Regions from separate parts of the Kitasatospora sp. NPDC085879 genome, predicted to be linked through region 1. Evidence: predicted binding sites of a transcription regulator. Region 1 holds the regulator's gene; the other holds the start of a gene.

Evidence for each region. The regulator HrcA, encoded in region 1, represses chaperone genes, less so after heat shock. The targets are predictions, from matches to a motif close to TTNGCACTCNGNNNNNCNGAGTGCNAA.
Region 2: a site for HrcA is predicted at 12,076-12,102, ahead of AB0P35_RS17135 (FmdB family zinc ribbon protein). Genes of this name have one in related genera too.

What each region holds. Positions count from the first base shown of each region.
Region 1 covers NZ_JBFBJZ010000015.1:53,590-67,839, reverse strand. Annotated here, with positions in the region: gene AB0P35_RS14335 (ABC transporter ATP-binding protein) at 1-600, opposite strand, end outside; gene AB0P35_RS14330 (ABC transporter ATP-binding protein) at 681-2,414, opposite strand; gene AB0P35_RS14325 (AMP-dependent synthetase/ligase) at 2,696-4,594, shown strand; gene hemW (radical SAM family heme chaperone HemW) at 4,674-5,903, shown strand; gene AB0P35_RS14315 (DUF3097 domain-containing protein) at 5,913-6,740, opposite strand; gene AB0P35_RS14310 (hypothetical protein) at 6,834-7,418, opposite strand; gene htpX (zinc metalloprotease HtpX) at 7,440-8,360, opposite strand; gene hrcA (heat-inducible transcriptional repressor HrcA) at 8,615-9,655, shown strand; gene dnaJ (molecular chaperone DnaJ) at 9,729-10,868, shown strand; gene AB0P35_RS14290 (16S rRNA (uracil(1498)-N(3))-methyltransferase) at 10,948-11,697, shown strand; gene AB0P35_RS14285 (PDZ domain-containing protein) at 11,790-14,250, shown strand, end outside.
Region 2 covers NZ_JBFBJZ010000019.1:101,099-115,348, forward strand. Annotated here, with positions in the region: gene AB0P35_RS17080 (hypothetical protein) at 1-33, opposite strand, end outside; gene AB0P35_RS17085 (GNAT family protein) at 194-811, opposite strand; gene AB0P35_RS17090 (MogA/MoaB family molybdenum cofactor biosynthesis protein) at 808-1,308, opposite strand; gene moaC (cyclic pyranopterin monophosphate synthase MoaC) at 1,326-1,763, opposite strand; gene glp (gephyrin-like molybdotransferase Glp) at 1,878-3,128, opposite strand; gene galU (UTP--glucose-1-phosphate uridylyltransferase GalU) at 3,225-4,145, opposite strand; gene AB0P35_RS17110 (GGDEF domain-containing protein) at 4,201-5,154, opposite strand; gene AB0P35_RS17115 (5-formyltetrahydrofolate cyclo-ligase) at 5,214-5,819, shown strand; gene AB0P35_RS17120 (penicillin acylase family protein) at 5,839-8,586, opposite strand; gene AB0P35_RS17125 (potassium/proton antiporter) at 8,805-10,289, shown strand; gene AB0P35_RS17130 (MFS transporter) at 10,616-11,992, shown strand; gene AB0P35_RS17135 (FmdB family zinc ribbon protein) at 12,113-12,409, shown strand; partial or broken gene mscL (large conductance mechanosensitive channel protein MscL) at 13,124-13,521, shown strand; gene AB0P35_RS17145 (hypothetical protein) at 13,548-13,784, opposite strand; gene AB0P35_RS17150 (sigma-70 family RNA polymerase sigma factor) at 13,908-14,250, opposite strand, start outside.

The DNA.
Region 1 (14,250 bases):
CACGCCGACGATGGTGAGCAGGGAGTTCACCACCTGGCCCGTGGTCTGCTGCATGGACTGGCCGATGTTGTCGATGTCGTTGGTGACCCGGCTGAGCACCTCGCCGCGGGGCTGCCGGTCGAAGTAGCTGAGCGGCAGCCGGGCGATCTTCGACTCGACGTCCTGGCGCAGCCGGTAGACGATCCGCTGGATGGCGGTGGTGGCGAGCCGGCCCTGGACGATGCCGAAGACGGCGGAGACCAGGTAGATCGCCAGCACCCAGAGCAGCACGGTGCCGATGGCGTCGAAGTCCATGCCCTGGCCGGGGGTGAACGGCACGGTGGAGAGTACGTCGGCGACGCCGCCCTTGCCGTCGTGGCGCAGCTGCTGCAGCACCTGCTGCTCGGACATGCCGGCCTGGGTCTGGGAGCCGACCACACCGGCGAAGATCAGGTCGGTGGCATGGCCGAGGACGTACGGGCCGGCGACCGCGCAGCCGATGCTGACGGCGCCGAGGGCGAGCACGCCGTACAGCAGCCGTCGCTCGGGGCGGAACATGCCGAGCATCCGCCGGCCGGAGCCCTTGAAGTCCATGGACTTCTCGGCGCCCTGGCCGCCCATGAACCGGCCGGGGCCGGCCGGGCCGCGGCGGGCGGCGGCCTCCTGCGAGGCGCTGCGCTGGGGCTTCTGGCCGGGGGTGGTCACGCCGCCTCCTGTTCGGTGAGCTGGGAGAGGACGATCTCCCGGTAGGTCGGGTTGTCGGCCATCAGTTCCTGGTGGGTGCCGCTGCCGACGACGGCGCCCTCGTCGAGCACGATGATCCGGTCGGCGTCGCGGATGGTGGAGACCCGCTGGGCGACGATGACGACGGTGGCGTCGGCGGTCTCGGTGGCCAGGGCCCGACGCAGCTTGGCGTCGGTGGCGTAGTCGAGGGCCGAGAAGGAGTCGTCGAAGAGGTAGATCTCCGGCCTGCGGACCAGGGCCCGGGCGATCGCGAGGCGCTGGCGCTGGCCGCCGGAGACGTTGGAGCCGCCCTGGGCGATCGGGGCGTCCAGGCCCTCCGGGAACTTCTCGACGAACTCCTTGGCCTGGGCGGTCGCCAGGGCCTGCCACAGTTCCTCGTCGCTTGCCTCGGGGCGGCCGTAGCGGAGGTTGGAGGCGACGGTTCCGGTGAAGAGGTAGGGCTTCTGCGGGACGACGCCGATGGCCTCGGAGAGCCGGGTCGGGTCGATCTCGCGCACGTCCACGCCGTTGACCAGGACCTGGCCGCCGGTGGCGTCGAAGAGCCGGGGGACGAGGCCGAGCAGGGTCGACTTGCCGGAGCCGGTGGAGCCGATGATCGCGGTGGTCTGGCCGGGCCGGGCGAGGATGTCGATGCCGCGCAGCACCGGGGCCTCGGCGCCGGGGTAGCGGAACTCGACGTCGCGCAGTTCCAGCCGGCCGCGGCCGTCGAGCTCGGTGACCGGGGAGGCGGGGGCCGCGATGGTCGGCTCGGTGGTCAGGACCTCCTGGATGCGCTCGGCGCAGACCTCGGCGCGCGGCACCATCATGAACATGAAGGTGGCCATCATGACGCTCATGAGGATCTGCATGAGGTAGGAGAGGAAGGCGGTCAGGGCGCCGATCTGCATGCTGCCGCTGTCGATCCGGTGGGCGCCGAACCAGAGCACCGCGACGCTGGAGATGTTCACCACGGACATCACGGTGGGGAACATGAAGGCCATCAGGCGGCCGACCCGCAGCGAGACGTCGGCGAGGTCCTGGTTGGCGCCGGCGAAGCGGTCCTGCTCGTGGCCGTCCTTGACGAAGGCCCGGATGACCCGGATGCCGGTGATCTGCTCGCGCAGGATCCGGTTGACGCCGTCGATGCGCACCTGCATCCCGCGGAACTGCGGGCGCAGCCGGCGGACGAGCAGGACGACGACGATGCCGAGCAGCGGGACGACGGCGAGCAGCAGGGCCGAGAGCGGGACGTCCTGGTTGAGCGCCATGACGATGCCGCCGACGCACATGATCGGCGCGGCCACCATGAGGGTGAACGCCATCAGCACCAGCATCTGGACCTGCTGGACGTCGTTGGTGGTGCGGGTGATCAGCGAGGGGGCGCCGAACTGGCCGAGCTCGCGCGAGGAGAAGCTCTGCACCCGGTCGAAGACGGTGGCGCGGATGTCGCGGCCGACCGCCATGGCCGTCCGGGCGCCGAGGAAGACGGCGCAGACGGAGCAGACCGCCTGGGCGAGCGAGACGGCGATCATCACGCCGCCGATCTGCAGGATGTAGCCGGTGTCGCCCTTGATCACGCCCTGATCGATGATGTCGGCGTTCAGCGTGGGCAGGTAGAGGGCACCGATGGTGGAGACGAGCTGGAGCAGGACCAGCAGCAGGATCGTTTGGCGGTAGGGCCCGAGGTGGGCCCGCAACAGTCTGATCAGCACCGTGACACTCTCGTCCTCGACGCGGATGCGCGCATCCTCATTTAGGTCTACTCGCAACTGGGTATTTCGTGCTAGGACCGCCCTGTCGCGGGGGCGGATCCCGTCTGCACTGCAGGTCCGACGGCGTGCCAGCTGCCCTGACCCCCTTACGGAACGGCCGCGCACGCCCTAGGCTGCTGCCTGGTTCTTGTTACTTGCTGGTTAACAAGGCGGGCCGGGCCCGGCCGCCCCCACGGCCGCCCGTCCCTCACCCTCGGCCACCCGCCCCCCGGAGGTCCTCGTTGAGTTCCGTGCAGTCCATGATCGAGCGGCGTCCGCCCTCCGTGGCCCATCTTTTCCTCAGCAGGGTAAAGGCCACGCCCGACGGTGAGGCCTACCGGTACCCCGTGCCGGTCGACGAGCATGCCGCCGACGGCGCGCCCGGGGCCGAGCAGTGGCGCTCGCTGACCTGGGCGCAGACCGCGGAGCGGGTCAGAGCGGTCGCCGCCGGCCTGATGTCGCTCGGTATCGAGTCCGAGGACCGCGTGGCGGTCTCCTCGACCACCCGGGTCGAGTGGATCATCGCCGACCTCGGGAACATGTGCGCCGGTGCTGCCACCACCACGGTGTACCCCAGTACCAATGCGGATGAAACGGCATTCATCCTCGCCAACTCCGCCAGTCGGGCGATGTTCGCCGAGAACGAGAAGCAGCTCGCCAAGGTGGTGGAGCAGCGGGCCCAGCTGCCCGCCCTGGAGACGGTGGTCCTCTTCGACGCCCCCGCCGGGCAGCCGGAGACCGCGGGCCTCACCGTGCTCACCCTGGCGGAGCTGGAGGAGCGCGGTGCCGCGTACCTCGTCGACCACCCCGACGCCGTCGACAAGGCGGTCGACGCGCTGGAGCCCGAGCAGCTCGCCACCCTCATCTACACCTCCGGCACCACCGGCCGCCCCAAGGGCGTGCGCCTGGTGCACGACTGCTGGGCGTACGAGGGCCTGGCCCAGGAGCAGAGCGGTCTGCTGCGCGCGGACGACGTCCAGTTCATGTGGCTGCCGCTGTCGCACGTCTTCGGCAAGACGCTGATCTCCGGCCAGATCGCCACCGGCCACGTGATGGCGGTGGACGGGCGGGTGGACCGCATCATCCACAACCTGCCCGCGATCAGGCCGACCCTGATGGCCTCCGCCCCGCGCATCTTCGAGAAGGTCTACAACGGCATCGCCGGCAGGGCCCGGGCCGAGGGCGGCGCCAAGTACAAGATCTTCCTGTGGGCCGCCAAGGTCGCCCGCGACTACGCCCGCACCACCCAGGCGAACCAGATCGCCACCGGGAAGGCCACCGCGCCGCTCGGCCTGGCCCTGCAGCACAAGCTCGCCGACAAGCTGGTGTACGCCAAGATCCGCGCCGCGTTCGGCGGCCGGATGCGCGGCTCGGTCTCCGGCAGCGCCGCGCTCGCCCCCGAGATCGGCTTCTTCTTCATGGGTGCCGGCGTGCCGATCCTGGAGGGCTACGGCCTGACGGAGACCTCGGCCGGCTCCACCGTCAACCGGGACGGCGCGACGCGGGTCGGCACGGTCGGCCTGCCGCTGCCCGGCACCGAGGTCCGGATCGCCGAGGACGGCGAGATCCTGCTCCGCGGCCCCGGCATCATGCGCGGCTACCACGAGATGCCGGAGCAGACCGCCGAGGTGCTGGAGCCGGACGGCTGGTTCCACACCGGCGACATCGGCGAGCTCGACCAGGACGGCTACCTGCGGATCACCGACCGCAAGAAGGACATGTTCAAGACCTCCGGCGGCAAGTACGTCGCCCCCAGCGAGGTCGAGGGCAAGTTCAAGGCCATCTGCCCGTTCGTCAGCAACATCCTGGTGATCGGAAACCAGCGCAACTTCTGCACCGCGCTGATCGGCCTCGACGAGACCGTCCTCATGCCGTGGGCGGCCGAGCACGGCCTGGCCGGCAAGTCGTACGCCGAGGTGGTCGCCGCCCCGGAGACCAACGAGCTCATCGGGGGCTTCGTCCAGCGCCTCAACGGCGAGCTGCAGCGCTGGCAGACGATCAAGAAGTTCACCCTGCTGCCGCGCGACCTCGACATCGAGCACGGCGAGCTGACCCCGAGCCTCAAGATCAAGCGGCCGGTGGTCGAGCGCGAGTACGCCGACGCCATCACCGAGATGTACGCCGGCTCCAACGAGGCCTGACGCCCGCAGTCCCGTACGGCTCCGGGGCAACCCGAGCCGTACGGGACGATGCCACATGCGATACGGGACAATGGGGGGTATGCCCTCCGCACTCCCCAACGGCGAACCGGTGCCGTCCGACGGCTCGCTGCCCGCGCCCGCCCTGACCGGGCTCGGCACCCGGCCGTTCGGCTTCTACCTGCACGTGCCGTACTGCGCCAGCCGCTGCGGCTACTGCGACTTCAACACCTACACCGCCACCGAGCTGCGCTCCTCGGGCGCGGTCGCCTCGCAGGAGACCTACGCCGACAACGTGATCGCCGAGATCCGGCTCGCCCGGAAGGTCCTCGGCGACACCGACCTGCCCGTACGGACCGTCTTCCTCGGCGGCGGCACCCCCACCCTGCTGCCCGCCCGCGACCTGGTGCGGATGCTCGCCGCACTGCGCGAGGAGTTCGGCCTCGCGCCCGACGCGGAGGTCACCACCGAGGCCAACCCGGAGTCCGTCGGCCCCGCCTACCTGGCCGAGCTCCGCGAGGGCGGCTACAACCGGATCTCCTTCGGCATGCAGAGCGCCCGCCGGCACGTGCTGCAGATCCTCGACCGCCACCACACCCCCGGCCGCCCCGAGGCCTGCGTCGCCGAGGCCCGCGAGGCCGGCTTCGAGCACGTCAACCTCGACCTGATCTACGGCACCCCCGGCGAGTCCGACGACGACTGGCGGGCCTCCCTCGACGCCGCGATCGGCGCCCGCCCCGACCACGTCTCCGCCTACTCCCTGATCGTCGAGGAGGGCACCCGGCTCGCCGCCCGCGTCCGCCGCGGCGAACTCCCGATGATCGACGACGACGTGCACGCCGACCGCTACCTCATCGCCGACGACGCCCTCTCCGCGGCCGGCTACGCCTGGTACGAGGTCTCGAACTGGGCCACCACGCCCGAGGCGCGCTGCCGCCACAACGAGCTCTACTGGACGGGCGCCGACTGGTGGGGCGCCGGCCCGGGCGCACACAGCCACGTCGGCGGCGTCCGCTGGTGGAACGCCAAGCACCCCGCCGCCTACGCGCAGGCCCTCGCCGAGGGCCGCACCCCGGCGCTCGGCCGGGAGGTGCTCGCCGCGGAGGACCGCCGGGTCGAGCGCATCCTGCTGGAGCTCCGGCTGGTCGACGGCTGCCCGCTCGACCTGCTCACCGAGGACGGCCGCAAGGCCGCACTGCGCGCCCTGGAGGAGGGCCTGCTCGACCCCGCCGCGCACGCCGACGGCCGCGCCGCCCTCACCCTGCGCGGACGCCTCCTGGCCGACGCGGTCGTCCGCGACCTGGTGGACTGAGCCCCGGGGTCAGTCGACCGCCGTCACGAAGTCGATCAGCTCCTCGACCCGGCCCAGCAGGGCCGGGTCGACGTCCCGGTAGGAGCGCACCGAGCCGAGGATGCGGCGCCAGGCCGAGGGCGGGTCCACCGGCCAGCCCAGCCGGCGGCAGACGCCCTCCTTCCAGACCTCGCCGCGCGGCACCTCGGGCCACGCCGCGATGCCCACCGAGGCCGGCTTCACCGCCTGCCACACGTCGATGTACGGGTGGCCCACCACCAGCACCGAGTCGCCGGAGACCCGCTCCGCGATCCGGTGCTCCTTGGTGCCCGGCAGCAGGTGGTCGACCAGCACCCCGAGCCGGCGCCCCGGGCCCGGCGCGAACTCCGCGACGACGGCCGGCAGGTCGTCCACGCCCTCCAGGTACTCCACGACCACGCCCTCGACCCGCAGGTCGTCGCCCCAGACCCGCTCGACGAGCTCCGCGTCGTGCCGCCCCTCCACGTAGATCCGCGACTCCCGGGCCACCCGGGCCCGGGCGCCCGGCACCGCGACCGAGCCGGAGGCGGTCAGCCGCGGCCCGGCGGCGGGGGCCGCCGCCGCGGGACGGACCAGCGTCACCACCCGCCCCTCCAGCAGGAAGCCGCGCGGCACCAGCGGGAACACCCGGTGCTTGCCGAACCGGTCCTCCAGGGTGACGGTCGGCCCCTCCGCGGTCTTCTCACAGCGCACCACCGCCCCGCAGAAGCCGGTCGCCGCCTCCTCCACCACGAGGTCCCGCTCGGCCGGCACCTCGGGGGCCGGCTGCTGCCGCTTCCACGGCGGGGTCAGATCGGGGCCGTACTGCCTGCTGCGCATGGACGGGAGTCTACGAGCCCGACACCCGGTCATCGCCCGTCCGGCGTACGGCGTGCCGAACCCCCGCCCGCGCCCCCGCGCAGCCCGCACGCCCTACAGCCCGGGCGCACCCCAGACCGGGAACCACCGCGACAGGTCCGACTCCAGCCGCAGGTCGTCCCCGAGCATCGCCTTCACCTGGAGCTCCAGCGGGCTGTTCCGCTTCTCGCCGCCGCCCGGCATCGGCGCGAACGGATAGAAGGTGCCCCGCTTGTAGAGGTAGACCAGCGCCAGCGAGCGCCCCTCGGTGTCCTTGAAGCCGACCAGCGAGCAGAGCAGCTGCGGGCCGAAGCCGTTCGCCTCCAGCTCGCTGTTGACCGCGTGCAGGTCGTTCACCAGGTCCGGCAGCTCCTCGGGGGTGTGCCGGGCGAGCAGCCAGGAGTAGCCGTAGTCGTCCCGGGACGCCTCCACTGGGACGCCGCCGCGGTCGGTGTCCGCGTCCAGCAGCGCCCGGACCTGCTGCTTGACCTCCTCGAAGGCCCCGCCCTCGACCGCGGCGAAGCAGACCGAGCCCAGCCCCGTCGGCAAGAACCCGGCCGCCGCCTGAAGCGTCAGCGCGGCCGACGGAATGCCGAACAGCTGGTCCAGATCCGGCTTCACCGGCTTGCTCCGGCCCAGCAGCGCGTCCAGGAATCCCATGTGCGGTCCTCTCCCGGCCGGTCAGCGGCCGAGCTCGGCGGAGATCCGCGCCAGCTGCTCCAGCCGCTTCTCCAGCGAGGGGTGGGTGGAGAGGAGCTGGCTCGCGGCCTCCCGCGCGTTCAGCGCCGGCGCGAAGTAGAAGGCGTTGTACGGCTGCGCCTTGCGCAGGTCCTCGGTCGGGATGGCGGAGATCTGCCCCGTCACCTTGGTCAGCGCCGAGGCCAGCGCGCTCGGCCGGCCGGTCAGCTGGGCCGCCGAGCGGTCCGCCGCCAGCTCCCGGTAGCGCGACAGCATCCGGGTGAGCAGGAAGCTCAGCGCGTACACCACCATGCTGACCAGCGGCACGATCACCAGTGCGATCGCCGTGTTCGGGTCGCTGCTGTTGCGGTTGTTGCCCAGGAACCCGCCGTACAGGGCGATCCGGGTCATCACGCCGGCCAGCACGCCGAGGAAGCCAGCCACCGTCATGACCGCCACGTCCCGGTGCGCGACGTGCGACAGCTCGTGCGCCAGGACGCCCTCCAGCTCCTCCGGCTCCAGCCGGCGCAGCAGTCCGGTGGTCACGCACACCACGGCCTTCTCCGGCTTGCGGCCGGTGGCGAAGGCGTTCGGCATGTCGTTCCGCGCCACCGCCACCCGTGGCTTCGGCATGTCGGCCAGCGCGCACAGCCGGTCGATCGTGCCGTGCAGCTGCGGGTACTCCTCCGGCGATGCCGGACGGGCGCCCATCGCCTTCTCGGTGATCTTGTCACTGAACCAGAACTGCGCGACGAACAGCCCGCCCGACACCAGCAGGATCAGCGGCCAGGCGCCGCGCAGCAGGACGATCAGCAGCCCGGTGAACCCCACGTAGACCAGGCCGATCAGGAACATCGTCGTGACCATCCGGCCGGTCAGGCCGCGGTCCGGTGCGAAGCGGGAGTGCTGCCGTGTCGACGACATCGCTGCTCCTTCGGTAGCTCGCTCGCTTTCGATGCTGCCACTCGCCGACGCACGGGGCACCGCCCGCGGCCCGGAGATCGGTCGAGGATCACGTGGGAGGCCCGTTCCTGCCGTCGGGGGTGGGCCTTACACTGGCAGGTACGGTTCTGGCACTCTGCCTTCCAGAGTGCCAAGGAACGAATCGGTCACCAGGTCCAACGGGCGAAGACGGAGGTGCGTGCCCCGTGGTCAACGAGCGCAGGGACGAGCGTCTCATCGACACGCGTGCCGGCGTCCGCCCGCTCGACGAGCGCCGGCTCGCCGTGCTGCGCGCGATCGTCCAGGACTACGTGGGCACCGAGGAGCCGGTCGGCTCCAAGGCCCTCGTCGAGCGGCACAACCTCGGCGTCTCCCCGGCGACGGTCCGCAACGACATGGCCGCGCTGGAGGAGGACGGCTTCATCCACCAGCCGCACACCAGCGCCGGCCGGATCCCCACCGACAAGGGCTACCGGCTGTTCGTCGACCGGCTCGCCGAGGTCAAGCCGATGACCGCCCCCGAGCGCCGTGCGATCCGGCACTTCCTGGAGGGCGCCGTCGACCTCGACGACGTCGTGGCCCGCACCGTCCGGCTGCTCGCCCAGCTCACCCGGCAGGTCGCCGTGGTGCAGTACCCCTCGCTGACCCGCTCCACCGTGCGGCACGTCGAACTCGTCGCGCTGGCACCCACGAAGGTGATGCTCGTCCTGATCACCAACACCGGACGGGTGGAGCAGCGCATCGTCGACTGCCCCGGCACGGTCGGCGAGACCGTCCTGGCCGACCTGCGCGCCAAGCTCAACAGCATGGCCGCCGGCCGCCGGCTGCCCGACGTCCCCGTGGTGCTGGAGGACCTGCCGAGCGCCTTCGAGCAGGGCGACCGGCCCACCGTCTCCACCGTGCTCGCCACCCTCTTCGAGACCCTCGCCGAGCAGAACGAGGAGCGCATCATGCTGGCCGGTACGGCCAACCTGACCCGCTTCGGCCACGACTTCCCGCTGACCATCCAGCCGGTGCTGGAGGCACTGGAGGAACAGGTCGTGCTGCTGCGCCTGCTGGGTGAGACCGCGGAGTCCGGGATGACGGTCCGGATCGGGCGCGAAAACGACTACGAGGGCCTCAATTCCACGTCCGTCGTCTCCGTCGGTTACGGTTCGGGCGACCAGAGCGTGGCAAAGCTGGGTGTGATCGGTCCGACCCGGATGGATTACCCGGGCACAATGGGGGCGGTGCGAGCGGTGGCACGGTACGTGGGTCAGATCCTGGCCGAGTCGTAACAGCGCGCTGCGCCAGCAGCGCAGCCGGTCGGACGCAAGCACACTTCCAGAAGCGGAACAAGCGGAGCATTTGGTGGCCACGGACTACTACGCGGTACTCGGCGTCCGACGGGATGCGGGGCAGGACGAGATCAAGAAGGCGTTCCGGCGCCTCGCGCGCGAACTGCACCCGGACGTCAACCCGGACCCGAAGACCCAGGAGCGGTTCAAGGAGATCAACGCCGCCTACGAGGTGCTCTCCGACCCCGCCAAGCGGCAGGTCTACGACCTCGGCGGCGACCCGCTCTCGCCGAACGGCGGCGGCGCGGGTGCGGGCGGCTTCGGCGCCGCGGGCTTCGGCTTCTCCGACATCATGGACGCCTTCTTCGGCGCCGCCGGCGGCCAGCGCGGCCCGCGCTCGCGGACCCGCCGCGGCCAGGACGCCATGATCCGCCTGGAGATCACCCTGGAGGAGGCCGCCTTCGGCACCACCAAGGAACTCCAGGTCGACACCGCCGTCACCTGCACCACCTGCTCCGGCGAGGGCGCCGCACCCGGCACCTCCGCGCAGACCTGTGACATGTGCCGCGGCAAGGGCGAGGTCTCCCAGGTCACCCGGTCCTTCCTGGGCCAGGTCATGACCTCCCGCCCCTGCCCGCAGTGCCAGGGCTTCGGCACCGTCGTGCCCACCCCCTGCCCGGAGTGCGCCGGCGACGGCCGCGTCCGCGCCCGCCGCAACCTCACCGTCAAGATCCCCGCCGGTGTCGACAACGGCACCCGCATCCAGCTGGCCGGCGAGGGCGAGGTCGGCCCCGGCGGCGGCCCGGCCGGCGACCTGTACGTCGAGATCGCCGAGACCAGCCACGCGGTCTTCCAGCGCCGCGGCGACGACCTGCACTGCACGGTCACCATCCCGATGACCGCCGCCGCACTCGGCACCCAGGTGCCGCTGCAGACCCTGGACGGGCTGGAGGAGGTCGACATCCGGCCCGGCACCCAGTCCGGACAGTCCATCCCGCTGCATGGCCGCGGCATCACGCACCTGCGGGGCGGCGGCCGGGGCGACCTGATAGTGCATGTCGAGGTGCAGACGCCGGTCAAGCTCGACCCCGAGCAGGAGGACCTGCTGCGGCGGCTCGCCGTGCTGCGCGGCGAGGAGCGTCCGTCCGGCCAGTTCGCACCGGGCCAGCAGGGCCTCTTCTCCCGCCTCAAGGACGCCTTCAACGGGCGCTGAGGCCAGTCGCGGACCATCAGGCGCGTGGGGTGCCCCCACGCGCCCCTGGTCGTTCACCTACCTGTAAGGAAAGCCCTTCATGACTGCGCCGGTGTTCGTCGTCGAGAGTGCGGTGCTGGCCGGGGTCGTGCCGGGTGCGGTGGTGCGGCTGGACGGGCCGGAGGGGCGGCACGCCGTCGCGGTGAAGCGGCTGGAGGTCGGCGAGGCGGTCACGCTGGCCGACGGGCTCGGCCTGGGGGTCGACGGCACGGTCGCCGCCGTGCACGGCAAGGACGCGCTGGACGTCACCGTGGACACCGTCCGCGAGGAACCGGAGCCGGGCCCGCGGATCGTCGTCGTCCAGGCGCTGCCGAAGGGCGACCGCGGCGAACTCGCGGTGGAGACCATGACCGAGGTCGGCGTCGACGTGGTGATCCCGTGGGCGGCCTCCCGCTGCATCACGCAGTGGAAGGGCGACCGCGGGGCCAAGGCGCTCGCCAAGTGGCGGGCCACCGCCCGGGAGGCGGGCAAGCAGTCGCGCCGGCTCCGCTTCCCCGAGGTGCGGGAGCTCGTGACCACCCGTCAGCTCGCGCCGGTGCTCGCCGCCGCGTCCCTCGCCGCCGTGCTGCACGAGGACGGTGCCGTGCCGCTCGCCGCCGCCCCGCTGCCGGAGACCGGCGACATCGTGCTGGTGGTCGGCCCCGAGGGCGGCGTCTCGCCGGAGGAGCTGGCCGCGTTCGCCGAGGCCGGCGCGGCCCCGTACCGGCTCGGCCCGTCGGTGCTGCGCACCTCCACGGCCGGGGTGGCGGCGGGTGCCCTGCTGCTCGGCCGGACCGGCCGCTGGTCCTGAACGGGCCACCCGTGCCGGGTGGTTCGCGCCCGGTTCGTACGCTCAAGAAGAAACCCCCTGCGGTGCGGGCGGCCGGTGCCTAGGGTGCTGGTGTGACCGAACCGCAGAGCACCTCACACGGCGCCTACCTGCGCCACCCCCACCTGCACGGCGACCTCGTCGCCTTCGTTGCCGAGGACGACGTCTGGCTCGCCCCGCTGGACGGCGGCCGGGCCTGGCGGCTGACGGCCGACCGGACGCCGGTCAGCCACCCGCGCTTCTCCCCGGACGGCCGGCACATCGCCTGGACCTCGACCAGGGACGGCGCGCCGGAGATCCATGTCGCCCCCACCGAGGGCGGCCCCTCCCGCAGGCTCACCCACTGGGGCAGCCCCCGTACCGCCCTGCGCGGCTGGACGGCCGACGGCCGGCCGGTCGCCGTGACGACGGCCGGCCAGGCCACCCTGCGCCGCACCTGGGCCTTCGCCGTCCCGCTGGACGGCGGCGAGCCGGCCCGGCTGCCGTACGGGCCGGTCGGCGGGCTGGCGTTCGAGCCGGGCGGCGAGCGCGCCCTGCTGCTGTCGGCGTTCAGCCGGGAGCCCGCGCACTGGAAGCGCTACCGCGGCGGCACCACCGGCAAGCTGTGGATCGGCGAGCGCGACTTCGAGCGCCTGCACACCGGCCTCGGCGGCAACATCGAGTCGCCGCTGTGGGTCGGCGGCCGGATCGCCTTCCTGTCGGACCACGAGGGCACCGGGCAGCTGTACTCCAGCCTCCCCGACGGCTCGGACCTGCGCCGCCACACCGACGGCGGGTTCTACGCCCGCAACGCCACCACCGACGGCACCCGGGTGGTCTGGCACAGCGGCGGCGACCTGTGGCTGCTGGAGGACCTGGAGGGCGCCGAGCCGCGCCGCCTGGACGTCCTCCTCGCCGGGCCGCGCACCCGCCGCCAGCCGCACCCGGTCTCCGCCGCCGGGCACCTGGACTCCGTCGCCCCGGACCGCACCGGGCGGGCGGGCGCGGTCGTCGTCCGTGGCACCGTGCACTGGCTGACGCACCGTGAGGGCCCGGCCCGCGTCCTGGACGCCGCCCCCGGGGTGCGCGCCCGGCTGGCCCGGGTGGTGCCCGGTACCGACGGCGGCCAGGGTGTCGTCTGGGTCACCGACGCCGAGGGCGACGACGCCCTCGACTTCGCGCCCGCCGTGCTCGGCGCCGATCGCCGCCGGCTGGCCGCCGGCGGGCTCGGCCGGGTGCTGGACCTCGCCGTCTCGCCCGACGGCCGGCAGCTGGCCGTCGCCTCGCACGACGGCCGGGTGCTGCTCGTGGCGCTCTCCGACGGCACCGTGCACGAGCTCGCCCGCAGCGAGAACGGCGAAGTCACCGGCCTCGCGTTCAGCCCGGACTCCAGCTGGCTGGCCTGGTCGAGCCCGGTGCTCGGCGCGTGGTCGCTGCGCCAGATCATGCTGGCCGACCTGACCAGCCGGACGGTCAGCGAGGCCACCCAGCAGCGCTTCGTCGACTACGCGCCGGCCTTCACCGCGGACGGCAAGCACCTGGCCTTCCTGTCGGTGCGCAACTTCGACCCGGTGTACGACTCGCACTCCTTCGACCTGTCCTTCCCGACCGGCTGCCGCCCGTACCTGATCACGCTGGCCGCCGACACCCCGTCACCGTTCGGCCCGCAGCGGGCCGGCCGCCCGGTCGGCGCCGAGGACGAGGACGGCAAGGCCGCCGGCAAGGGCGCCAAGGAGGCCGCGGACGCCCGCGAGGGAGAGGAGTCGGCCCCGTCGACCCGGGTCGACCTTGAGGGCATCGCCGACCGCATCCTGCCCTTCCCGGTCGAGGGCGGCTCCTTCGGCAGCCTGAAGGCCACCAAGGAGGGCGTCGTCTGGACGCGGATGCCGCTGCTCGGCGAGCTCGGCGACACCGCCGCCTCGCTGGAGGACGACCATCCGCGGCCCGTCCTGGAGCGGTTCGACTTCAAGAAGCGCCGCGCCGAGGAGCTCGTGCACGCCCTGGACGGCTTCGCGGTCAGCGGCGACGGCTCCCGGCTCGCCGTGCTGGACGAGTCGCGGCTGCGGATCGTCCCCGCCGACCAGAAGGCCGGCGAGGACGACGAGGTGGACGTCGACCTCGCCCGGGTGCGGGTCACCGTCGACCCGGCCGCCGAGTGGCTCCAGATGTTCGACGAGAACGGCCGCATCATGCGGGACAACTACTGGCGCGCCGACATGAACGGCGTCGACTGGGCCGGGGTCCTCGACCGCTACCGCCCGCTGGTGGACCGCCTCGGAAGCCACGACGACCTGGTCGACCTGCTGTGGGAGACGGTCGGCGAGCTCGGCACCTCGCACGCCTACGTCACCCCGCCCGGCCGCGGCACCGAGGCCGCCCGCCGGCAGGGCCTGCTCGGCGCCGACCTGGTCCGCGACGGCGACGTCTGGCGGGTCGAGCGGATCCTGCCCGGCGAGTCCTCCGACCCGCGGGCCCGCTCGCCGCTGGCCGCCCCCGGCGTGGCCGTCCGGCCCGGCGACGCGGTGCTCGCCGTCGACGGCCGCCCGGTCGACCCGG
Region 2 (14,250 bases), on a different contig from region 1:
GATGACCGCGTAGATAAGGCCGCTACTGCTCACGATTCACACGGTACGGGGGCGCGGTAAGGCCTGGCAGCAATTTGGCGCGGCGTGTCGTGTGATCAAGCTGATTCTCCGACTATTTTGCCGGTGTTTGCCACCACTCGACCCGGCCCCCGATGCCAGATCGATATCTATTTCGAACAAATATTCAATTCATTCAGGAGCGCCCGCTCCTGACGGCACGCCAGCGCTCCACCATGCCCTCCGGCACCTCCTCGGCGGTGAGGGCGTAGACGAGGTGGTCGCGCCAGTCGCCGTCGATGTGCAGATACCGGGGCCGCATTCCCTCCTCGCGGAAGCCGAGTTTCTCGACCACCCGCCGGCTCGGCCGGTTCTCCGGCCGAATGCACACCTCGATCCGGTGCAGTCCGAGCGTGCGGAAACAGTGGTCGACCGAGAGCGCGACCGCGGTCGGCATGATGCCGTGCCCGGCCGCCTGCTCGTCGATCCAGTAGCCGACGTTGGCGGAGCACATCGACCCCCAGGTGATGCCGCCGACGGTGAGCTGGCCGACCAGCCGCCCCCGGTGCAGCACCACGAAGGGCAGCATCCGCCCGGCCGCCGCCTCGCCGCGCAGGTAGCGGACCATCTGCCGGTAGCTCGGCCGGGCGACGCCGCCGCGGCCCGCCGGCGGCGGGGGCACGGTCGCCTCCCAGCGCCGCAGCCAGTCCCGGTTGCGGCGGCTGACCTCCTGCCAGGCGCGCTGGTCGCGGACCCGGATCGGGCGCAGCGTCACCTCGCCCTCGGTCAGCTCGACCGGCCAGCCGGCGCTCAGCTCGTGCTCCGCGTGCTGCTGTCCGGCCGCGGGTGGTCGCCGCCGCGGAGCTGGTCGACGGCGTGGGCGAGCAGCGGTTCGAGGACGGCCAGGCCGTCCTTGACGCCGCCGGTGGAGCCGGGCAGGTTGACGACCAGGGTGCGTCCGGCGAGGCCGGCGAGGCCGCGGGAGAGCGCCGCTGTGGGCACCTTGGCGCGGCCCTGCGCGCGGATCGCCTCGGCGATGCCGGGGATCTGCCGGTCGATCACCCGGGCGGTCATCTCGGGCGTGAGGTCCATCGGCGAGATGCCGGTGCCGCCGGTGGTGAGGACGACGTCGTAGCCGGCCGCGACGGCCTCCCGCAGGACGGCCTCGACGGGCTCGCCGTCGGGCACCACGCGGGGGCCGTCGACGGTGAAGCCCATCCGGCCGAGGCCCTCGGCGAGCAGCGGTCCGCCCCGGTCCTCGTAGACGCCGGCGGAGGCGCGGTTGGAGACGGTGACGGCGAGTGCCCGCATGCCGCCCTCGGCGGCGGTCACCGGGCGTCCTCGCGGGCCCAGTCGCCGCTCTTGCCGCCGGTCTTGGTCAGCACCCGGACGTCGGTGATCGCGGCGGCCTTGTCGACCGCCTTGACCATGTCGACGACGGTCAGCCCGGCGACCGCGACGGCGGTCAGCGCCTCCATCTCGACGCCGGTGCGGTCGGCCGTCCGCACGGTGGCGGTGATCTCGACGGCCTCGTCGGTGACGGCCAGGTCGACGGTGACGCCGGAGATGGCGATCGGGTGGCAGAGCGGGATCAGCTCGGGGGTCTTCTTGGCGCCCATGATCCCGGCGATCCGCGCGACGGCGAGGGCGTCGCCCTTGGGGACGCCCTCGCCGCGGAGCAGTTCGACCACCCGCGGGGCGACGACGACCCGTCCGGCCGCGACGGCGGTGCGGACGGTGGTGGCCTTCTCGGAGACGTCCACCATGCGGGCGGCGCCGGTGTCGTCGACGTGCGTGAGGCGGTCGCCGGGGGGTGTCTCGGTCACGGGGGCTCCAGTGGCGCGGGTCGAATACCGCGCTACCGTACAACCCCCGTGCCGTCAGTCCGTGAGAAGGACCACGTCGACGCGGCTGCCGGCCGGCAGCGCGGTGGTGTCCTCGGGGACGGTGATCAGGCAGTCGGCCTGCGCGAGGGCGCCGACCAGGTGCGAGGACGCGCCGCCGACCGGGGTGACGGTGCCGTCGGCGCCGTACCGGCCGCGCAGGAACTGCCGCCGCCCGGCGGGCGACCGGAGCTCCGCGGTGCAGACCGCACCGACCACCGGCCGGTGCACGTCGGGGGCGCCGAGCATGGTGCGGATCAGCGGCCGGACGAACAGCTCGAAGGAGATGTACGCGCTGACCGGGTTGCCGGGCAGGGCGAGCAGCGGGACGCCGTCCTTGCCGAGCCGGCCGAAGCCCTGCGGCTTGCCGGGCTGCATGCGCAGCCGCCGGAAGTCGACGCCGCCGAGGTCCTCGCCGCCGGGCAGCGGCTGGAGGGCCTCCTTGACGACGTCGTAGGCGCCGACGCTGACCCCGCCGCTGGTGACGATCAGGTCGGCGTCGGCGAGCTGCTCCTGCAGCACCCGGCGGAGCACGGCCGGGTCGTCGGGCACGCCGCCGATCCGGACGGCCTCGGCGCCGGCGGCGCGGGCCGCCGCGGTGAGGGTGAAGCTGTTGGAGTCGGAGATCCGGCCGGGGCCGATCGGCTCGCCGGGCTGGACGAGTTCGCTGCCGGTGGAGAGCACCGCGACCCGGGGCCTGCGGTGGACGGCGGCGGTGGCCCGGCCGATCGCGGCGAGCAGGCCGACCTGGGCGGGGCCGAGCAGGGTGCCGGCGGCGAGCACCGTCGCGCCGGCGGTGATGTCGCTGCCGCGGCGGCGGATGTGGGCGCCGGCCTCGACCGGGCGGAGCACCTGGACGGTCTCGTCGGGGGCGGCCGGGGCCATCGCGTCGGCGGGCCGGCCGGTGCCGGTGCCGCCGTCGGTCCACTCGACAGGGGCGACGGCGTCGGCGCCGGGCGGCACGGGCGCGCCGGTCATGATCCGGGCGGCCTGGCCGGGGCCGACCTCGGGGAGCTCGGCGGCGCCGGCCGCGATGTCGCCGACCACGGCGAGGGCGACCGGCGCGGTGTCCGCGGCGCGCAGCGCGTAGCCGTCCATCGAGCTGTTGTCGAAGGGCGGCAGGTCGACGGCGGCGGTGACGTCGGCGGCGAGCCGGCGGCCGAGGGCGTCGAGCAGGTCCACCTCGACCGGCGGCAGCGGGGCGGCCCCGGCGAGGACGTCGGCGAGGTGCTCGTCGACGGTCCACATCCGGGGGGCGACCGGGGCCCCGGCGTCCTCGCAGCAGGGGTGGTTGCTGCCGTGCGCGGGGCCCGCGGTCATCGCCTCACTCGCCTTCGTGATGGGTCAGCTGTGCATCTCGGTGGCGACGAACTGCCGGAGCCAGTCCCGGAACTCGGGGCCGAGGTCCTCGCGCTCGCACGCCAGTCGGACGATAGCGCGAAGGTAGTCGGCGCGGTCGCCGGTGTCGTAGCGGCGGCCCTTGAAGAGCACGCCGTGGACGGGGCCGCCGCCGGCCTCGTCGCGGCCGGCGAGTTCGCGCAGCGCGTCGGTGAGCTGGATCTCGCCGCCGCGGCCGGGCGGGGTCTTGCTGAGCACCTCGAAGACGGCGGGGTCGAGGATGTAACGGCCGATCACCGCGTAGTTGGACGGGGCGTCCTCGGTGTCGGGCTTCTCGACCAGGTCGGTGATCCGGAAGACGTCGTCGCCGAAGCCGTTCGGCTTGACGGCGGCGCAGCCGTAGAGGTGGATCTGCGCGGGGTCGACCTCCATGAGGGCGACGACGGAGCCGCCGAGCTCCTGCTGGACCTCGATCATGCGGGAGAGCAGCGGGTCGCGCGGGTCGATCAGGTCGTCGCCGAGGAGGACGGCGAAGGGCTGGCCGGCGACGTGCTGCTCGGCGACGAGGACGGCGTGCCCGAGGCCCTTGGGGTCGCCCTGCCGGACGTAGTGCATGTTGGCGAGCTGCACGGACTCCTGGACGCGGCGCAGCCGGTCGTGGTCGCCCTTGCGGGTGAGCAGCTCCTCCAGCTCGTAGGCGCGGTCGAAGTGGTCCTCCAGCGCGCGCTTGTTGCGGCCGGTCACCATCAGTATGTCGGACAGGCCGGCGGCGGCGGCCTCCTCGACGACGTACTGGATGGCCGGCTTGTCGACCACCGGCAGCATCTCCTTGGGCGTCGCCTTGGTCGCCGGGAGGAACCGGGTCCCCAGGCCTGCAGCGGGCACGACGGCCTTGGTGACGGGGGTGCGGGCGTGCGTCTTCGTCATGCGTCGACCTTACTGAGGCGTTTCAGCGCCCTGTGAGAGCGAGGTGAGTCGGGTGTTAAACCCCGTCCCGAGCAGCGGCCGTGGCGGCAGCGGCCGCAGCGGTGCGGGCCTGGCCGACGGAGGTGAGGGTGGCCTCGCTGCCGGCACAAGCCGACAGACTACCCGGGATTTCCACGGTCCCCGTCGGCCCGTCGGGCCGTCTGCCGGGCTGCACCGCAGGTGCGGCGGGCACGGGCGCGGGCGCTGCGGCGGGGACGGTCTCCACCGGGGCGCCGCGCCAGCAGTCGCCGCCGGCCCGGCGGGCCTCGGCGAGGGCCCGGTCGGCGGCCCTCAGCAGCAGTGCGGCGTGGGATCCGTCGCGCGGCAGGACGGCGATGCCGACGGCGGCTGTGAGGCCGTTGCCGCGGGCGGTCGCGGGGGCACCGTCGGAGTCGGCCGATCGGGTGGCGCGGGCGGCCGGGCCGCTGCCGGACCAGTCCAGCAGCCGGTGCCGGCGGACGGTCCAGCAGAGCCGCTCGGCGACCTGGACGGCGCCCTCGGCCCCGGTGTCGGGCAGCAGGACGAGGAACTCCTCGCCGCCGTAGCGGCCGAGGGTGTCGGAGCGGCGGATCTCGACGGCGAGGCGCTGCGCGAGGTCGCGCAGGACGGCGCCGGCGCGGCTGCGGCCGTGCTCGGCGACGATCGCGTCGAATCCGGCGATCTCCAGCATGAGCAGGGCGAGCGGGCGCTTCTCGTCGGCGGTCTCGGCCCGGCGGGCGCGTTCGATCTCCTTGTCGAGGGTGATCTGCAGGTGGCGGTAGTTCCACACCCCGGTGAGCGGGTCGCAGGAGGCGGTGCGCTGCAGCTCGTCGCGCTCCTGCCGGAGTTCGGCGACGGTGCCCTGCAGGGCCGCCTCGCGCTCGGCCGCCGCGGCCGCCGCCCGGCGCATCCGGGCGCCGAGCAGCCCGGCGCCGGCCAGCGCGGGGGCGCTGAGCGCCGCGAGGGCCTGGACCAGGAGCGGGGTGGACATGTGGCGCCTTCCGCATGTCAGGCTCTGGGCACCGATCGGTGCCGAGCTGTGGGGAACCCTTGACTGCCAATCCATTGCACAACGACAAGGCCGCGCTGAGGTCACGCCTGCTGGCGGACCGCCGTGCGCTGTCACCCGCTCGGCGGGCATCGGCGGCCGAGCGGCTGGCCGTGCACGCCGCGGCGCTGGCCGAGCCGGGGTGGACGGCGGCCGCGTACGTGTCGGTCGGCGGGGAGCCGGGCACCGGGCCGCTGCTGGACGCGCTGGCGGCCCGCGGGGTGCGGGTCCTGCTGCCGGTGCTGCTGCCGGACAACGACCTGGACTGGGCGGAGTACGCCGGCCGTGACGCGCTGGCGCCGGCCTCCCGCGGCCTGCTGGAGCCGGTCGGCCGGCGGCTGGGGCCGGACGCGGTGTGCGGGGCGCGGCTGGTGCTGCTGCCGGGCCTCGCGGTGGACCGCCGGGGGGTGCGGCTGGGCCGCGGTGGCGGCAGCTACGACCGGGTGCTGGCCCGGTTGGCGGCGGCCGGGGCGCGGCCGCTGCTGGCGACGCTGCTGTACGAGGAGGAGCTGCTGCCCGAGGTGCCGGGCGAGGCCCACGACCTGCCGGTGGACGCGGCGGTGACGCCCTCGGGGGTGCACCGCTTCCGCGGGGGCGCCGCCGGCTGAGCAGCGCCCCCGCGGCGGGTCAGCCGTTGGTGAGCGTCATGGTGTGCTGGGTCGCCTTGGTGACGGCGTCCGGCGAGTACGCCCAGGGCAGCAGTTCGCCCTTGGCCCACAGCTCGGTCTGGTCGTTGTAGTTGCTGTGGAAGGCGTGGCCGGAGGCACCGCCGACGTTGATCCAGCGGGAGGCGTCGAAGTCGCTGAGGTCGACGACCATCCGCATCGAGGGGATCCAGTCCACCTGGTAGCCGGCGGCGGCGTTCCAGCCGGCCGCGTTGACCGCGGCGCTGCCGCCGGAGAGCCGGTAGGGGCCGCGGTTCAGCAGCCGGTGCACGAAGCCCGAGGCGAGCGAGGAGTCGTCGCTGCCGAGCGTCGTCTCCTTGAGCGTCAGGGTGTGCAGACGGCCCCAGCTCCAGGAGGAGACGGACTTGCCGAGGTAGGCGGTGAGGTCCTGGCGGGCGTTCTTCATCGCCTGGGCGAGCAGGTTGTTCATGCCGTGCTGCTGCAGGTGGTCGGAGTCGATGTAGTCCCACCACTGGCTGTCGGGCCGGGTGAGCATGGTGCGCACCACCTCCGTCCAGCGGTCGCCGCCGTCCGGCTGGGCCTGGTCGGGCTTGCGGGTGCCGCACTCGGTGACCGGCTTGGTGCCGCCGTTGACCGCGTCGTCGGGCAGCGTGGCGTTGGCCTTCTGACGGACCAGGAGGCAGTCGCCCTCGGCGCGCAGCGAGGCCGGCAGCTTCTGCCCGAAGGCGAGGGTGAGCAGCGCGCGCCAGACGCCGTTGTAGTAGGCGGCGGCCGCGGAGTCGGCGTCCTGGTGGTAGTTCCAGTCCTTGAGCAGGTCCTGGGCCTCGCGGACGTACGGGTCGCTGATCTTCACCTTGAGCAGCAGCGGGACGAGGGTCTTGGCCATCACGCTGGTGTTGTCCAGCTGCATGGCCTGCATGTCGTCCGGCGAGATCTTGCCGCCGTTCTTCAGGCGGCCCTCGATCTGGTCGGTGATCTCCTTGGCGCGGGTGCCGTACTCCCAGTCGGTGGTGATGGTGTACGGGTAGCCGGTGTCGACCACGGCCTGGTTGGCGGTGACGATGTAGCCGGCGGCCGGGTTGTAGCTGTAGGGCAGCGACTTGAAGGGGATCGGGTCCTTCTTCCAGTCGTAGGCGGAGTCCCAGCCGGGGGCGGGGTAGCGGCCGTCGCCCTTGCCGCGGGCGGGGATGACGCCCGGGGTCTGGTAGCCGATGTTGCCCTTGGTGTCGGCGTAGATCAGGTTCTGGGCCGGGACGGCGAAGTCGGCGGCGGCCTGCTGGAAGGTCTTCCAGTCGGCGGCGCGGTCGAGCGCGAAGACGGCGTCCATGGTCTTGCCGGGGGTGAGGGCCGTCCACTGGAGGGCGACGCCGTAGCCGGTGGCGCGGTCCGGGGCGGCGTTGCCGGCCGGGGCGTAGCTGCCGACCTTCTGCTGCTCGGAGGACTGGTCGGAGATCAGCGGGCCGTTGGCGGTGGTGCGGACGGTGATGGTGCGGTCCTCGCCGCCGGCGACCTTGATGGTCTCCTTGCGGGTCTGGAACTTCACCTCCTTGCCGTCGCGCAGGTAGGTGTCCGGGCCGGTGACCTTCTCCAGGTAGAGGTCGGTGACGTCGGCGCCGAGGTTGGTGAAGCCCCAGGCGATGTCCTTGTTGTGGCCGATGACCACGCCGGGCATCCCGGCGAAGGTGAAGCCGGCGGTGTCGAAGCCGCACTTGGGGCCGACGGTGCGGCAGTGCAGGCCCATCTGGTACCAGACGGACGGCATGCCGGGGCCGAGGTGCGGGTCGTTGGCGAGCAGCGGCTTGCCGGTGGTGGTGTGGCTGCCGGCGACGACCCAGGAGTTGGAGCCGATGCCCTGGCCCTGCGGGCCGAGCAGCTGCGGCACGGCGGCCATCCGGTCGGCGACGTTCTGGATCACGGCCTGGGTGGCGGCGCGGCTCTGGGTGGTGGTGCCGGTGGCGGCGCCGGCCGCCCCGGTGGTGCCGGTCGCGGTGCTGCCGTCGGCGGGCCGGTAGCTGCCGTCGGCGGCGAGCTTGCCGGTCTTGACGATGGTGCCGTTCCGCTCGAAGGGGTAGCCCGGGTAGAGCTGGTCGATCTCGGTCTGCTGGAAGTTCTGGGCGAGCAGCGCGCGGTCGATCTCGTCCTGCCGGTTGCCGGAGAGGTTCCAGGCCATCGCCTTGAGCCAGGCGACGGAGTCGACCGGGGTCCACTCCTCCGGCCTGTAGTCGCTGTTCACGGCGCCGAGCAGGGCGTACTCGAGGGAGGCGCCGGCCCCGCCGGGGTGCTCGGCGATCCAGGCGTTCACGCCGTCCGCGTAGGCCTGCAGGTACTTCTTGGTGTCGGCGGACAGGACGGTGTCGTACTCCTGCTGCGCGACCTGGTGCCAGCCCATGGTGCGCAGGAAGGCGTCCGTCTCGACCTGGCCGGAACCGAACATCTCGGACAGCCTGCCGGAGGTGATGTGCCGTCGGACGTCCATCTCCCAGAACCGGTCCTGCGCCTGGACGAAGCCCTGTGCGCGGAAGAGGTCCTCGGAGGTGTCGGCGTAGAGCTGGGGCACGCCCTTGCCGTCGCGCTTCACGTCGACCGGCGCGCTCATCCCGGAGACCCGGACGGTGCCCGTCAGCTCGGGGAAGGAGGCGCGCACGGTGTGGACCGCCCAGTAGCCGCCCCCGCCCAGCCCGGCGATCAGCACCACGGCCAGCACGATCACGATCAGACGGGCGCGCCGGAACTTCTTCGAGCGGGGCATCTGGGTCCTTGACTGGGGGTGGTGGCCGTGACAGCTCACCACATTAGGTCGGCTCAGGTGGCGGACGTGCACCGGGGACGCCCACGGTTGGATCAGAGGGGACGATACCCCGGAGGGATGACCGGAAGGGAAGGCCGAGGGGCCTCGATCAAAGATCAAGTAAAATGTTAGACTGAGTAACGACTCATCAGCCCCTCCTGCCGCAGAGGTGCCCCTGCGTGACCGTCGACCACCTGAACGCGTTCCTGCTCGAGTTCTCCGTGATCCTCCTGGTCGCGGTGGTCGCCGTGCGCATCTCCACCCGCTCCGGGCTGCCCAGCCTCCTCATCTACCTCGGCATCGGCATCGCCCTCGGCCACAACGGCCTCGGCCTGGCCTTCGACAACGTCGCCCTGGCCCAGGTGCTCGGCTACGCGGCCCTGGTCGTGATCCTCGCCGAGGGCGGCCTGAAGACCAGCTGGCGGGCGATCCGCCCGGTCATGCCGGCCGCCACGGTGCTGGCCACCGTCGGCGTCGCGGTCAGCGTGGTCGTCACCGCGGCGGGCGCGCACTGGCTGGTCGGCCTGGACTGGCGCACCTCGCTGCTGCTCGGCGCCATCGTCTCGTCCACCGACGCCGCCGCGGTCTTCTCCGTGCTGCGCACGGTGCCGCTGCCGCGCCGGCTCACCGGCCTGCTGGAGGCCGAGTCCGGCTTCAACGACGCCCCGGTGGTCATCCTGGTCGTCGCCTTCGCCACCACCGGTCCGCTCGATCCCTGGTACGTGCTGGTCGGCACCATCCTCGGCGAGCTCGCCGTCGGCGCGGCGGTCGGCTTCGCGGTCGGCCGGGTCGGCGCCTGGGCGGTCAAGCACGTCGCCCTGCCCTCCTCCGGCCTCTACCCGATCGCGGTCATGGCGCTGACGGTGCTGGCGTACGCGGGCGCCTCGCTGCTGCACGGCTCCGGGTTCCTCGCCGTCTACACCGCGGCGGTGATCCTCGGGAACTCCAAGCTGCCGCACGGCCCGGCCGTCCGCGGCTTCGCCGACGGCCTCGCGTGGATCGGCCAGATCGGCATGTTCGTGGTGCTCGGCCTGCTGGTCACCCCCAGCGAGATGGGCTCGGCGATCGTCCCGGCCCTGGTCAGCGGCGCGGTCCTGGTCTTCCTCGCCCGGCCCGCCTCGGTGCTGCTCTCGCTCACGCCCTTCCGGCTGCCGTGGCGGGAGCAGGCCCTGCTCAGCTGGGCCGGTCTGCGCGGCGCGGTGCCGATCGTGCTCGCCACCATCCCGATGGTGGCGGCCGCCCCGCGGGCCCAGGAGGTCTTCAACATCGTCTTCGTGCTGGTCGTGGTGTTCACCCTGCTGCAGGGGCCGACCCTGCCGCCGGTCGCCCGCGCGCTGCGGATCGGCGAGGGCGACCTGGGCCAGGACCTCGGCATCGAGTCCGCGCCGTTGGAGAAGCTGCACGGCCACCTGCTCTCCGTCTCGCTCTCCCCGGAGTCGCGGATGTCCGGCGTCGAGGTGGGCGAGCTGCGGCTGCCCAAGGGGGCCGCGGTCACCCTGGTCGTCCGGGAGGGCAGCAGCTTCGTGCCGGAGCGGACCACGATCCTGCGGGCCGGCGACGAGCTGCTCGTCGTCACCACCGAGGAGGTCGGCGAGGCCGCCGAGCGCAGGCTCCGCGCGGTCGACCACGGTGGCAAGCTGGCGGGCTGGCTGCGCGGGCGCTGAGGGCGGCGGGTGTGACCTGCCTTGCATCGGCAGCCCCACGGGGCACAACTGCCATATAATCGATTGATACGTAAGATCTACAGCTAGAAAAACACGCAACTTCTGCCTGATGCAGAGTTGGCGCGACCGCTCGGCGGCCGCGGTCCGCAGCACCCTGCCTGAAGCCGGCGCACGTACCACCCCACAGCCGGCGGGACCCGGTATCTACCCCGGTCGACGCGCGAGAGGACGACTCTCGGCGCCGTCGGGGCCCACCCGTTCCCCGGCGCGCTACCAGGCAGCAGGAAGGACCGACCGTGACGGCCCGCCGAACGGTCGACGACACCCTGTCCGCCGGCACGCCCACGCCCGCCGGCCCCGACACCGCACCCGCCCGGGTGGGGTACGCGGCACTGCTGCGGACCCCCGGCGCCTGGACGTTCCTGGTCCCCGCCTTCGCCGCCCGGCTGCCCTACGCCATGCTGAGCCTGGGCATCGTGCTGCTCGTCCTGGACACCCACGGCTCGTACGGCACCGCCGGCGCGGTCGCCGCCGTCTCCGCCGTCGCCCAGGCCGTGATCGGCCCGCAGACCGGACGGCTCGCCGACCGCTACGGCCAGGCCGCGGTGCTGCTGCCCAGCGTCGCCGTGCACGCCGTGTCGGTGGCCGCGCTGATCGGCCTGGCACTGGGCCACGCCCCGGCCTGGGCGCTCTTCGCGGCCGCCGCCCCCGCGGGCGCCTCGGTGCCGCAGATCGGCGCCATGGTCCGGGCCCGCTGGGTCTCCCGGCTGTCGGACTCCCCGGCCACGCTGAACACCGCGTTCGCCTTCGAGTCGGTCACCGACGAGTTCACCTTCGTGGTCGGCCCGGTGCTGGCCACCGCCATCGCCACCACGGTCACGCCGTCCGCCGCGCTGATCGCCGAGGCCGCGCTGACCGTCGCCGGCGGCCTCGCCTTCGCCGCGCAGCGCCGCACCGCGCCGGTCCGCCACCCGCGCACCGCCGACGGCCGCGGGCCGTCCGCACTGTCCTCCCCCGGCGTCCGGCTGCTGGCCGGTGCCTTCCTCGGGGTGGGCACCGTCTTCGGCGCCATGCAGGTCTCGGTGACCGCCTTCGCCGAGTCGGTCGGCCGCGGCGGCGCCAGCGGCACCGTCTACGGCGTCTTCGCGGGCGGCTCGATGCTCGCCGGCGTGCTCTACGGCCTGATCGCCTGGCGCCGCTCGGCCCGCACCCGGATGCTCGGCTGCTACGCCCTGCTGGTGCTCGGCTGCTCGACCCTGTGGGCGATGCCGAACCTGACGGCGCTCTCGGTGGCCGGCCTGTTCTGCGGCCTGGCGATCGCGCCCACCCTGATCACCGGCTACACCCTGGTCGAGACGCTCGTCGCGGACGGCGCCAAGACCGAGGCCTTCACCTGGCTGACCGGCGCCATCGGCCTCGGCCTCGCGGTCGGCTCCACCGCCGCCGGGCAGCTCATCGACACGCACGGCCCGTCCGCCGGGTTTCTGGTGCCGGTGGTCGGCGCTGGGCTCGGCCTGGTCGCGCTGATCGCCCTGCGCGGGCTGCTGGTCGCCCCGCGGCCCGCCGCGCAGGCCGTCGCCACGTCGGCCGACCGGCCGGGTGCGGACGGCACCGACACCGCCCGACCCGTCACCGGGACGGCCCGGCCCGGCGCCGACGGCGTCGGGCCGCGGCAGCTCGTCGGTGCGGGGAGCGGGCGCTGAGGCCCGTGCCGCGGCAGCCCGGGCCCATCTCACACCCGGCATCGCTGGACTGTTCCAGCGGAATACCGCATCATTGACGATCGTTAGCACTCATCAGGCGAGAGTGCCAGGAGGAAGCAAGTGCCCACGTACCAGTACCAGTGCACCGAGTGCGGCAGCGGCCTGGAGGCGGTGCAGAAGTTCACCGACGAGGCGCTGACCACGTGCCCCGACTGCCAGGGAAAGCTCCGCAAGGTCTTCTCGGCCGTGGGCGTCGTGTTCAAGGGTTCGGGCTTCTACCGCACCGACAGCCGCTCCTCCTCCAGCAGCTCGGTGAGCTCGTCGAACTCGTCGTCGGGCTCGTCCACCGGCTCGTCGTCCTCGACGCCGGCCGCCGCGTCCACCGGCTCGACGGCGTCGGCACCGGCCGCCGGCTGAGTCCTCGCATCACGGTCTGAGCACCGCGGTCTGAGCATCGCGGTCGTCGGATCGCAGTCCGGGCATCGCGCAGGGCCCGGTGCCGCCCGCTCCGTTCTCGGGGCGGCGGCACCGGGCCCTTTGCGCGTCCACGCCGGGTCTCTTTCCACGGGCCGGCACGATCGGGCCGACATTCTCCGGTGATTTCCGGCATCGCGGGATGCCGATTCCCCCGTCCGGGTGAAGCGGGTTTTCCACAGCCCTGGTTTATCCACAGGAAAGCGGCGGGCAATTCCCGATGTGCCACGGTCAGCGCATTCTGGTGCCCGCGGGCCCGGCCGGGTCCGCGGACCGCCGACCGGAGGCCGCCGACACCGTGACCACCCACTTCGCTCCCCCGCCGCCGTGCTCCGTCCCGCCCCGCCGGAGCGTGCCCGACTTCCCGCCGATCCGCCGCGGCTCCGGTGGGCGCCACCGGCTGCAGCAGGCGGTACGGCACCGCCCGGGGGTGCTCGCCGCGGGGCTCATCGCCGCCGCGACCGCACTGGCCGCAGGCCCGCTCCGGCCCGGTCCGCCGCCGGTGGCCGCGGCCTCCACGACGGCCACCGAGCCGGGAGCCGCGTCCCGTTGCACGGGCGCCGCACCGCCCTTGCACTGATGCGCGACCCACGGTGATGCACATGAACCGGCGCGCCGAATTCCCGGACCGCCGATCCACTGTGGTGTCGTTGCGGGATGAAGGGCTTCAAGGAATTCCTGCTCCGCGGAAACGTCATCGATCTCGCGGTCGCCGTGGTGATCGGTGCGGCCTTCACGAACGTCATCAATGCGTTCGTGAAAGGCGTCATCAACCCGATCGTGGGCCTGTTCGGCACCAAGGACCTGGCGTCCTACCGGTACTGCCTCAAGGGCCCGTGCACGCTCGCTCCGGGATCTACATCCTCTGGGGCGAGGTGCTCAGCGCGGTCGTCCAGTTCCTGATCACGGCCGCGGTGGTCTGCTTCGTCTTCATCCTGCCGATGCTGCACTTCATGGCGAAGCGCAAGACCGCCCAGGACGAGGTCCTGGAGGCGGAGGCCCAGGAGGTCGTCCTGCTCAGCCAGATCCGCGACACCCTGGTGAGCCGGGGCTGACCGCGCAGATGTCCTCGGGGCGGCGCCTAATCCCCGTGGTGCGGCGGCCGCTGGCTCAGGTACCAGTCGAGCCCACGCGCGGGGCTGCCGCCGGGGCGCTCGCCCCAGCCCAGGTCGGTGTCGTCGCCGGTCTGCCGGTCCAGCGGATCGCCGAACACCAGCCGCGCCGCGGACGGCGCCTGCGGGGCCGGCTTCCCGTCCTGCCGCGCGTCGTTCTCGCCGGCCGGCTCTTCGCCCCGCCCGCCGGCCTGCTGCTCGTCCATCGTCCTGCCTCCAGCTCTCTCGCTCCCCAGCGTAGGGGCTTCCGGACGGCCGCCGGCCCCGGTCCGGGACACCGCCCGGACCGGGGCCGCAGTGGACCGCCGGGGCCCGTACCCGCCGACCGGTCAGGCGGCCTCGAAGCCCGCATGGTCGGCGATCTTCTTCAGCTCGGCCAGCGCGTGCTTCTCGATCTGGCGGATCCGCTCGCGGGTGAGCCCGTGCTGCTTGCCGACCTCGGTCAGCGTCCGCTCCCGGCCGTCCTCCATGCCGTACCGGGACCGGATGATCGACGCCGTCCGGTCGTCCAGCCGCCCGATCAGGTCGTCCAGCTCCTCGCGGCGGAGCATGACCATCACGGCGTCCTCCGGCGAGACCGCGCCGGTGTCCTCGACCAGGTCGCCGAACTGGGTCTCGCCCTCGTCGTCGACCGACATGTTCAGGCTCACCGGGTCGCGCGCCCAGTCGAGC